Linked DNA regions of Spartinivicinus marinus. The protein of the gene in region 1 interacts with the protein of each later gene in a pairwise test. Links are inferred from orthologs where the notes say so. Each region holds a gene or a part of one and is shown on either strand. Other genes may lie near its edges.

The links.
Region 2: the proteins of OQE68_RS13110 (region 1) and ndk interact in binary tests that used the Escherichia coli proteins (3 or more experiments, as listed by UniProt). The link is inferred for Spartinivicinus marinus from one-to-one orthologs.

What each region holds. Positions count from the first base shown.
Region 1 is NZ_JAPJZK010000001.1:2,908,765-2,916,766, forward strand. The notes cover bases 1,036-3,998. They hold OQE68_RS13110 (5-formyltetrahydrofolate cyclo-ligase), read left to right. Parts: upstream 1,036-2,180; coding sequence 2,181-2,816; downstream 2,817-3,998. Other genes in these bases: OQE68_RS13090 (UPF0149 family protein), read right to left, coding at 1,036-1,116; OQE68_RS13095 (TIGR02449 family protein), read left to right, coding at 1,338-1,547; OQE68_RS13100 (cell division protein ZapA), read left to right, coding at 1,544-1,864; OQE68_RS13115 (hypothetical protein), read right to left, coding at 2,928-3,110; OQE68_RS13120 (EVE domain-containing protein), read left to right, coding at 3,561-3,998. In the rest of the region: pepP (Xaa-Pro aminopeptidase), read right to left, coding at 1-495; more of OQE68_RS13090, read right to left, coding at 529-1,035; more of OQE68_RS13120, read left to right, coding at 3,999-4,031; OQE68_RS13125 (sensor domain-containing diguanylate cyclase), read left to right, coding at 4,261-6,708; ilvA (threonine ammonia-lyase, biosynthetic), read right to left, coding at 6,748-8,002. UniProt on the Escherichia coli protein: Involved in the removal of 5-formyltetrahydrofolate.
Region 2 is NZ_JAPJZK010000001.1:1,050,281-1,053,170, forward strand. It holds ndk (nucleoside-diphosphate kinase), read right to left. Parts: upstream 1,717-2,890; coding sequence 1,285-1,716; downstream 1-1,284. Other genes in the region: pilW (type IV pilus biogenesis/stability protein PilW), read right to left, coding at 1-69; rlmN (dual-specificity RNA methyltransferase RlmN), read right to left, coding at 29-1,171; iscX (Fe-S cluster assembly protein IscX), read right to left, coding at 1,813-2,013; fdx (ISC system 2Fe-2S type ferredoxin), read right to left, coding at 2,028-2,366; hscA (Fe-S protein assembly chaperone HscA), read right to left, coding at 2,377-2,890. UniProt on the Escherichia coli protein: Major role in the synthesis of nucleoside triphosphates other than ATP. The ATP gamma phosphate is transferred to the NDP beta phosphate via a ping-pong mechanism, using a phosphorylated active-site intermediate.

The sequences.
Region 1 (8,002 bases):
AAGTGCAACAAACTCGCCTGGTGGAACTGCCCCCTGTTTAGTTTTGGCTTTGATGGAATTAATCCAGCTCATCATTCGGCGGTCAAAAATCTCATTGGTGCCTATTTCATAATAAACACGAGACTTGCCTTCAATTAGCCCTGGTAATATTTCATCAATATCGCTGACTGGAAAGGCATCATCAAAGCCGTATTTTTCACAAGCACCTTCTTGGCCTGCTCGTAAGCCTTCCCATAATTCTTTTTCTGGATCTTTTTCTCGGCAAAATAAAATGGCTTCGCCATGGCTACGCCCTGGAATAAGTACTAGCACCGCTTCAGGTTCAGGAAAACCTGACAAATAATAAAAATCACTGTCTTGTCGATAAGGGTAATCAACATCTCTATTGCGGATTTGGATGGGGGCTGAAGGTATTATTGCAATACTGTTGTCGTCCATTTCTGCCATTAAATTGGAGCGACGTTGTTTGTATTCTGAAGTGGGTAGCTGTTTCATTATTATGTTTAACCCCTAATTAGTATATTCAAACTAGTGAAGCTGGTTGTCACTTTTTTCAGTAGAGCCTTTTGGGCCACACTCACTAAACACCAGTATTGCGTTAATACGGACATATTCAGTGACCTGGTGCCAGTCCATTTCATTAGAGTCTGCTTCTTCTATGTCTTCACTTTGTACTTGTGAAATTTCAGTAAAGTCTAAAAGAATGTCTTTTACATCAGTAGATAGTTGGGCTTGTTGCTGGCCAGATAAACCAAACCCAGCTAAAAAACTATGAGTCCAGTTAGAGAGTTCTTTCAGACGACTTTCCAATTCAGCGTTGTCATCTGGCAGTAACAAACGAAAGCCGTATTCAGGGTCAGCCAACTGCTCCTCTGTTTGCTGATATAAGGAAACTAGCAAAACCTTAGCCTGATCAGGCAACACTTCTTCAATATCCAACAGTTGTTGAACTTGGCAAAGCCAGCTATCGGCTGATAACTTCAGGCCACCTGCTAGCATACCTGTTAACAAACCATGTAATTCAGCTGGAGAGGCAAACAGCTCCAATGAAACAAACAGGTTAGCAACATCATCAAAGCTAATAGTTGCTGAAGAAGTTTGAGCTGCATTTGTCATTGCAATTCTACCTAGATGTTTAGTTTGTCTCTATCCTAACATTTGAGGGTATTGCAAACTACTGTACACCTTAAGAGTGAAGCGATTACTGATATAAAGAGTAATTTTAAAACCTAATATTAAAAGGAAGGCGTTGAAATAGCTGGTGTTGGATTGACCCTGACAGAACGGCCCACTATAGTAATCGCAAGCCTTATACCCTGATACCTTAGTCGTTTAAAATGGATCATCACTTATTTCAGCAGCTTGCAAATAAAATTGAACAGTTGGTCGCCTTGTGCGAACAATTAAAACAGGAAAATGCTCAGCTTCGTGCCAATGAACAGCAGTGGCGTGAAGAGCGGGTATATTTGATAGAAAAAAATGAAATTGCCCGCACTAAGGTTGAGGCGATGATCACTCGGTTAAGAACGCTGGAACAAGAATCATGAGTGACACAACAACACAAACAGCAACAGTTAATATTTTAGATAAAGGGTATCGGGTAAGTTGTAAACCTGAAGAGCAGCGTGCTCTGGTTGATGCAGCCCAGTACCTAGATAACAAAATGCGAGAGATTCGGGAAAGAGGTGCTGTGGTTGGATTGGAGCGGATTGCTGTCATGGCAGCATTGAATATTGCTCATGAACTATTACAGCTAGCCCAGCAGCGGCAGCTAGCAGAAGAAGATACCCAAGCACAGTTGCAGTCCTTGCTGGATAAAGTCGAACAAGTATTAACAGATGGTGATACGCCTGCTTTTGATTAGAAATTTTCATAAAAAAAGGGGCGACAATCTAACTCAAATCGATATAATGAAATCAAGCTCCCTGCTCTGTTGGCCAGTCATGAATGTCCCTGAGCCGATAATTTAGGAACTGGAGGCTCCTTGCAGGTGTCGGCGTGCAAGTCCGCTATAGGCGGAAAGCCCAAAACATCTCAGCAGCCACCACCTTGAACCTAGGGTTCAAGGGCCCAATTGACAGCGGCGGATTGGGGGGCGGTTTTAACTCCAGTAGTTTATCCTCCACTAACAACACCGGCTAATAATAACTAAAAACCAGACAACAGATAAAGAAATCCTGGTGCTAGATTGTAATCAGCTAGAGGACTCATCAGACGTCCAAAACCCTATGTCACGAACACAGTTGAGAGCTCAGTTGCGTCAAGCTCGTCAGGCACTTACTTTTCAGCAACAACAGTTAGCTAGCCAGCGACTACTTAAAGTTTTATTAAATAGACCAGAATTTCTGAAGGCTAAACATATAGCAGTATATTTAGCGAATGATGGTGAAATTAATCCCCTGAAAATAATTGAAGCAGCTTGGGAAATGAATAAACACTGTTATTTACCCGTGTTGCATCCTATTTATCATAATCGATTGTGGTTTCTTCGTTATAGGCCGAAGACAAAACTAGCACCTAACCGCTTTAATATATTGGAACCAACTGTACGAACTGAGCGTCTAAAGTCTGCTTGGGCGATGGACTTAGTATTGTTGCCGTTGGTAGGCTTTGATCAATATGGAGGCCGTTTAGGAATGGGGGGAGGTTTTTATGACAGAACCTTTGAATTTATTGTGAAAAATCCATTGAAGCCTCGCCCTAATTTGGTAGGTTTGGCCCATGAGTGCCAACAAGTGGATAAACTACCCACTGCTAGCTGGGATATTCCGCTGGCAGGAATTGCCAGCGATAGTAATTACTATATAGCTAGGTAAGGTATGGCTAGCAGGCAAGTGTACCACTAGACAACAATGTAGTGGTGTCGGAGTGCTAAATGACTTGCTAGTAAGCAATTATGTACTCTGGATTTATTTGAGTATACCTATTTATAGTGTGCGTTGTGTTTTGGTGTTTGATTGGTTTACTGTTGGTGTAGCATTATTTGTAACGGTGGCGAGCTCAGCTGAACTTTTTGACAAAGTCATTTGAGCAAAACCTGTGGTTAGCACCCCCAAGCCAAAAATAAAAACTAACACCAGCATAAAATCAGGTTTGTTTTTTTGTGTCATTTCCACTAACCCTGCTGGTTTTTCAGTTAATTACTAAATTTCCCCAAGTGGTCTTTGCAGTATGCAAGACAGTCACAAGCTCTTTTATTGCCACACTGAGACTTTTAATCTTTCTCAGCGGTGTTACTACACACGTTCTAGTAAACTGTGGTGAGCAAATTGCTACTTGTTTTGTGGTCCATGTATGTAACAATTGTCTATGTAGCAAATTTATCGCTTATTTGTATTAGTTGTTTGCTAGTCACCAATGGCCTGAGTTACTAAGTACTTTGACTACGAAGTACATTGATCTCTAAGTAAGTCACTGACTAAGTACTTCACATGTGCCGTATGAGCATTGTGGTTTAATTGTACTCATTAGTTAATTGAATGAACGTGACTATAGCCACAGTTTAAAATATGTGTGAAGTAAAACCAATTAGCATATAAAACGCAAGGAATATTTCTTACATGCCAAATTACTGGTTAATGAAGTCTGAACCCGGTGTTTTCAGTATAGACGATCTTGCCAATTGCCCTAATCAAACAGAGCACTGGGATGGGGTAAGAAATTATCAGGCGAGAAATATGATGCGTGATCAAATGCACAAAGGGGATTTGGTGTTTTTTTATCACTCCAGTTGCAAAAACACTGGAATTGCAGGAATAGCGAAAGTCGTCAAAGAAGCTTACCCAGATCATACGGCACTTGATCCGGACTCCGCTTATTTTGACCCAAAAAGTACAGTCGATAATCCTCGCTGGTTTATGGTAGATATCCGGTTTGTAGAAAAGTTCACACACTTGGTTTCGTTGCAGCACTTAAAGGAAAATCCTCTGTTAAAGGATTTACCACTTGTACAAAGAGGTAGTCGCTTATCAATCATGCCAGTAGCTGAAAAACAGTGGAATGAAATTTTAGCTATGGTGCCTGGTCGGTGAGTTTAATAAAGTAATAACTGTTTCACTGGTGACATTGGTTTTTCTTGGTACCAGTCCACAATGACTACAAAAAAGTACCTTGCCAGAAAATAAATGACTTTGAAGACGTTTACCAGTTTTATGCATATAACATGAGTTCGCCAATCAGTTGATTAATAGTAAAATAGTGGATAACAAGCCTGTATATTAAGCTCTAGCCAACTAAATCGGTTGTGACTATGCTTGAAATATGGAGCAGGAAAGGGCAGCTGTGTTATCCCCTACAACAGAATCGAGTTTAGTTAAGTGGATTAATGTTGGTGGTGGCTTATTAGTATCCCTCATCAGCGTTTATCTTTTTGTATCTGAAATTTCTCAACCTGTGGCTATCAGTTTGATGTTACTAGGGATAGGTATGGTAGCCCGTCTCCATAATGCCTGGCTGGCAATTGGCATCGCTTGTGTGGCTATTGTTTCTGCATTGTTCTCGCTATTTGAAGGCATTTCTATTCAACAGTTTTATGTTGAGAATGAGCTATTAACATTGGATGGGGATGATCATGAGGTTATAGCGATACCTGGCAGTGTCACGGTTAGCCTGGTGTGTGCAGCGTTATGCCTAATCAAACCAGATAAACTACCTCTTTTTAGCAACTCACACTTATATAAATGTGGTTTGGCTGCTATACCCTTAATTTTTGGTGCATCAGGGCTAATCGCGATGGCGCTAAAGCTGCCAGATAGCTATGGTTTTGCTCAAATTCTAAGCTTCAGTCTGCTGATCAATATTGCTCTAATAACAATAGGACTGTGCTTACTGGCAGCCTTCACCAACTGGCAGGCTACCGTTCAGGATAAAATACCGCAGTGGATTGCTGGTTATTTGGCGATTGTGCTGGTCATTATCTCAACGTTATTTGCCTTAATCATGGAGAAAAAAGATTTACGGTTTTTAACGCATCATGCACAACATACTGCACAGCAGTTGGGGAATGGAATATCGTCTATTTTGAATACTCAACGCAAAGCTGTTGAGCGAATGGCTGCCCGCTGGTCACACCAGGGTGATATGGATAAGACGACCTGGATGGCTGATGCAAATCAACTGCTGAAGGATTTCCCAGAGTTTCAAGCGATAGAATGGATGGACTCCGATTACCAAATTCGTTGGTTGGTCCCTTATGAAGGCAATGAACAGGCATTGAATTTTCGAGTGCCCGCTGATAATCCGGCCGTAGTGCATTTACGTCGCGCCTTTAGCAGTAAAACCAGTGTGATTACTCAAGTTATTCAGTTGAAACAGGGAGGGGAGGGTTTTATTAATTATACGCCTATCTTTGATTTAACTGGCCGCTTTCATGGCTATATTGTGGCAGTATTTCGGGTTAAAGCATTAGTTGAAAGTATCACTCAGCTGCCTATTTATAAGGGATTTTATTTTGAGATTAGAGAAAGGAATAAGGTTATTTATTTCTCATCTACTGTGCTAAAACCCAGCGGCTTTTTTGGTAAACCAGCAGCTGAACATACGATTAACCCTAATCAGCACTCTCCTTGGGTTGTACAAGCGTACCCTAGTGCAGAACTGGTAAGCCGCAGTCGATCATTGCTTCCAACCGTTGTGTTATTTTCAGGCTTTATTTTTACCATGATGATTTGCACCAGCATCGTGCTATTGCGTCGCTCTTATTTAGATGACCGTACGGCTGAGCAAGCGATTAGCAGTTTAAAGGAGGAAGTTGCAAGGAGCAATGAAACAGAAAAAACACTCAAGGAAAGTAATACTCAGCTTGAACTGTTTTTTGATCTGATTAATCAGTCGCGTGATGCACTGATGGTGGTAGACCCTGAAACAAGAGACCTGCTTTATTATAATACGTCCACTTATGCTTCATTAGGTTATACAGAAGAAGAGTTTGTTGCAGCACTCGAGGAAGGAACGCTTATTGCTGAAAAAATGGACCGAGTAATAAAGAAAGCGATGAGCTCTCGACGAAAACTCACCTCAAATATCTATCAAATGGAAGTAATAAAAAAAGATGGCGGCGCTTTACAGGTAGAAATAACAACTCGCATGGTTAACCATCATCATAAAAAATACTTAATAATTGTGGCTCATGATGTCACTGCAAATAAAGAGATGGAGCAACGCTTAATTAATTTAGCCACTCGGGACTCGTTAACCGGACTATTTAATCGCAAGCATTTTGATAATTGTCTTGAGGAGGAGTGGAGCCGAGCCATTCGACAAAATGAACCTATTGCTCTCATGATGACAGATTTAGATAGATTTAAAAAATATAATGACAGCCAAGGGCATCAGCAAGGAGATATTTGTTTGAAGGATATTGCGAGTATTCTTAAGCGTTCAATTACTCGTAGTACTGATTTACTGGCTCGATATGGTGGCGGTGAGTTTGCCGCAATTTTGCCTGAAACTGATTTACGAGGCGCTCAGGAAATTGCGCGCCGAATTCATCATAATATTGGGGATGCTTACATTAGCCATCCCCTTTCAGATGTTTCGACCTATATTACCTTAAGCATTGGTTTAGCATCTTGTACCCCGCAACCAGGTAGCAGTAGTCACGAATTATTGAGACAAGCAGAAGCAGCGCTTATGCAGGCTAAAAAGCAAGGACGTAATCGCACCTGCTCGCACCAGGATGAAAAACCACCACTAACCCTTACTCGCTAATAGTCCATAAAAATCTTCACTTTTAACTATCTATAAAAACTACTGATTTGATAAAAACAGCTGATAAGCAGGGTTTTCAGATTCTTCCCAGTAGTGATAGCCAATATCAGTTAAAAACGCAGGCACTTTTTCGCGGTCATTGCTGGGTACTTGCAGACCAACCACTACCCTGCCATAAGCAGCTCCATGGTTGCGGTAATGGAACATGGAAATATTCCAGCGTTGCCCTAGCTTGTTTAAAAAGTTAAGTAGTGCGCCAGGCCGCTCAGGAAACTCAAATCGATAAACTACTTCGTCTTTTACGGCTTCTGCATGGCCGCCAACCATATGACGAATATGTAGTTTTGCCATTTCATTATCACTTAAATCAACAACAGGGTAGCCTGCATCCTGCAACTGTTGAACGAGCTGCTCTTTGGTATCAGTATCGGGCTTGGTTTGCACGCCAACAAAAATATGTGCCTGTTTATTATCGTAATAGCGATAGTTAAATTCAGTGATATTTCGCTTGCCTAAGGTTTGGCAAAACGTTTTGAAACTACCGGGTTTTTCTGGAATTGTTACTGCAATGATTGCTTCACGGCGCTCTCCTAGTTCTGCACGCTCAGAGATATAGCGTAGCCGATCAAAGTTAACATTGGCACCGCTATCAATAGCTAATAAGGTTTGCCCGTTAATTTGTTTGCGTTCTACATACTTTTTAATGCCTGCAATACCTAGAGCACCAGCAGGTTCCGTGATCGAACGGGTATCATCGTAGATGTCTTTAATTGCGGCACAGATTTCGTCAGCAGTCACCGTAATCACTTCATCAACGTAATGCTTACATACTTCAAATGTTTCCTGCCCGATTTGAGCAACTGCAACACCATCAGCAAAAATACCCACTTGAGGTAAAACAACTCTTTCCCCAGCTTCCAGAGCAGCTTTAAGACAAGCAGACTCTTCATACTCCACCCCAATAATTTGGGTTTCTGGGCGCAAATATTTTACATAAGCAGCAATACCTGCAATTAAACCACCACCACCAACAGGTACAAAGATGGCGTCAATTGGCCCGGAATGCTGGCGGAGGATTTCCATACCAATAGTGCCTTGGCCAGCAATGGTATCGATATCATCATAAGGATGAATATAAACGTAACCATGCTTCTCCACTAACTGCATGGAGTAAGCTAAAGCTTGATCAAATGCATCACCATGAAGAATAACATCTGCCCCCCGAGACTTTACGGCTTTTACTTTAATTTCGGGGGTGGTTTGTGGCATTACAATGACTGCTTTAATACCAAGC
Region 2 (2,890 bases), 1.9 Mb from region 1 along the record:
TAGAAACAAAAAAGTAGTTAGCTGATAATTAAAGTGGTCTAGCTTGTTCTGATGCCAACTGCTTAACATTCAACAACTTATCACGATAGCGCTCACTACGGCGGGTTTTGTCATTCACTTGCCCCGCCAGCTGCCCACAGGCCGCATCAATATCATCGCCCCGGGTACGCCTTACCGTAGTATTGTAACCTGCATCTAGAAGCTGTTGCTGAAATACCCTGATGGCGTTATTACTTGGCCTTTGATAATCCGACAAAGCAAACGGATTAAAAGGTATCAAGTTAATTTTACAAGGAATATCTCTTAGCAGCTTAATCAATTGTTTAGCATGCTCAGGCTGATCATTAATACCTTTAATTAAAGTATACTCAATTGTAATACGCCGCTTGTCGCTTAATCTTGACATATATTCCATACAAGTGGGTAGAAGTACTTCAAGGGGGTATTTTTTATTTAGAGGCACCAGCTCATTACGAAGTTCATTATTTGGTGCATGTAACGAAAGTGCTAAAGAGACATCTGTTACATCGGCTAGTTTTTTCAACGCAGGTACCACACCAGATGTACTTAATGTGACTCGTCGTTTGGAAATACCATAACCCAAGTCATCCATCATAAGGTTCATGGCATCTACTACATTGTCAAAATTAAGCAGTGGCTCGCCCATTCCCATCATAACAACGTTGGTAACAGCTCTATCCTCTTTATGAGGCACACTGTTAAATGACTTGGCTGCAATCCATACTTGGCCAATAATTTCTGATGCTGTTAAATCTGAGTTAAAGCCTTGCTTACCTGTTGAGCAAAAACTACAGTCCAAGGCACAGCCTGCTTGCGAAGAAACACATAAGGTGCCACGACCACGCTCAGGAATAAAAACAGCTTCGACACAACTACCACTAGCAACCCTAACAACCCACTTACGCGTTCCATCTTCAGAAAAGTGCTGGCTAACAACTTCTGGCCCTTTAATTTCAGCCAGTTCTGCCAACTTTTCACGGAGTGACTTCCCTAAGTTAGTCATCTCCTGAAAGTTGTCCACGCCATAATGATGAATCCACTTCATGACTTGAGTTGCTCGAAATTTTTTCTCACCAATCGACTCAAAAAAAGCCTCTAATTTAGGCTTGGTTAAACCTAGCAGATTGGTTTTAGCAACAACACTGGTCATCTTCTTCACCTTTCAACGCAGACAACATTAACTCACCCTGCTTTTAGAGCAGTGTTATAAGTGCAAGCAAAAACAAGGCTCCTCTATTTTTGCCTGCACAATAGCTTTAGTTTTTAGCGAGTGCGAGGGCAAACTTCTTCATCAGCAAAGAAATAAGCAACCTCACGGGCTGCTGACTCAGGAGAATCAGAGCCATGCACCGCATTTTCATCAATTGTTTCAGCAAAATCAGCGCGAATAGTACCCGCAGCCGCTTCTTTAGGGTTAGTCGCACCCATTAAGTCACGATGAGCAATAACAGCATTTTCACCGTCTAAAACAGAAACAACTACAGGGCCAGACGTCATGAAAGCAACCAAATCTTTAAAGAAAGGGCGCTCTTTGTGCTCAGCATAAAAGCCTTCTGCTTTTTCTTGAGAAAGATGCAACATTTTTGCTGCAACGATTTTCAAGCCAGCTTGTTCAAAACGACTATAAATTTGGCCAATTACATTTTTAGCAACAGCATCTGGTTTGATAATTGATAAAGTGCGTTCAACAGCCATTGATCACTTCTCCAAGTTAAAAAAGTTATTTTGAATAAATTAAACCCGCGAATTATACGCGGGTTTAGGGAAAATGCACCTGCTAGGGACAGTCTGTTAATCAGCTTCTTCAATCCAGGCCATTTGTATTGCTTCAAGGATTTTTTCACCACAATGGGATGGATCATCATTAAACTCTTCTAAAGCCACCACCCAGTTGCGTAAGTCAACAAAGTTAACATAACGAGGGTCGACCTCTTCGTGACGCTCAGCCAGCTCAATGGCTATCTCTTGAACATCAGTCCACTTTAAGCTCATATCCCTCACCTCGCCTAATGACGCTCAGAAACCTGATTAATAGTATATTTTGGAATTTCCACCACCAAGTCTTGCTCAGCAACCAAAGCCTGGCAACTTAATCTTGACTCAGGTTCCAATCCCCAAGCTTTATCTAGTAGATCATCTTCGAGTTCGTCAGCTTCCTCTAAGGAATCATACCCCTCACGGACAATGACATGACAAGTAGTGCAAGCACAGGACTTTTCACATGCATGCTCAATTTCTATATCATTGCGTAATGCAACATCACAAATACTTTCTCCCGGATTTGCTTCAACAACAGCACCTTCCGGACAAATGGTTTCATGGGGCAGGAAAATCACTTGAGGCATTATCGGTTACCTAAATACTATCGACTGAGTGGCCTGTTAGGGCTTTTTTGATGGACTCATTCATCCGCTTAGCTGCAAATGACTCTGTAAGCTGACTGACTTTTTCTACCTGACTCTTTAACACCAGGTGATCCTTTTCATCTGCTAGCTGCTGAGTTAAACGTTGAACTTCATCATTAATTGTTTGTAACTCAACATTTGTTAGCAATTTCTCACCATCTTCAGCTATAGCAACACCCACGGCTTCTAGAAGCCGTTCCGCTTCCACTTGCTGCTCTCGTAGCGCCCTTGCGGCCATATCTTCTGCTGCATGACCAAATGAGTCCTGCAACATATTGCTAATAGACTCATCTGTTAAACCGTAGGAAGGTTTTACTTGAATACTGCTTTCAACACCACTGGTTAGCTCTTTTGCACTAACACTGAGCAAGCCGTCTGCATCAACCTGAAAAGTGACACGTACTTTACCTGCACCGGCGGCCATTGGTGGAATACCACGCAAAACAAAGCGGGCAAGAGAGCGA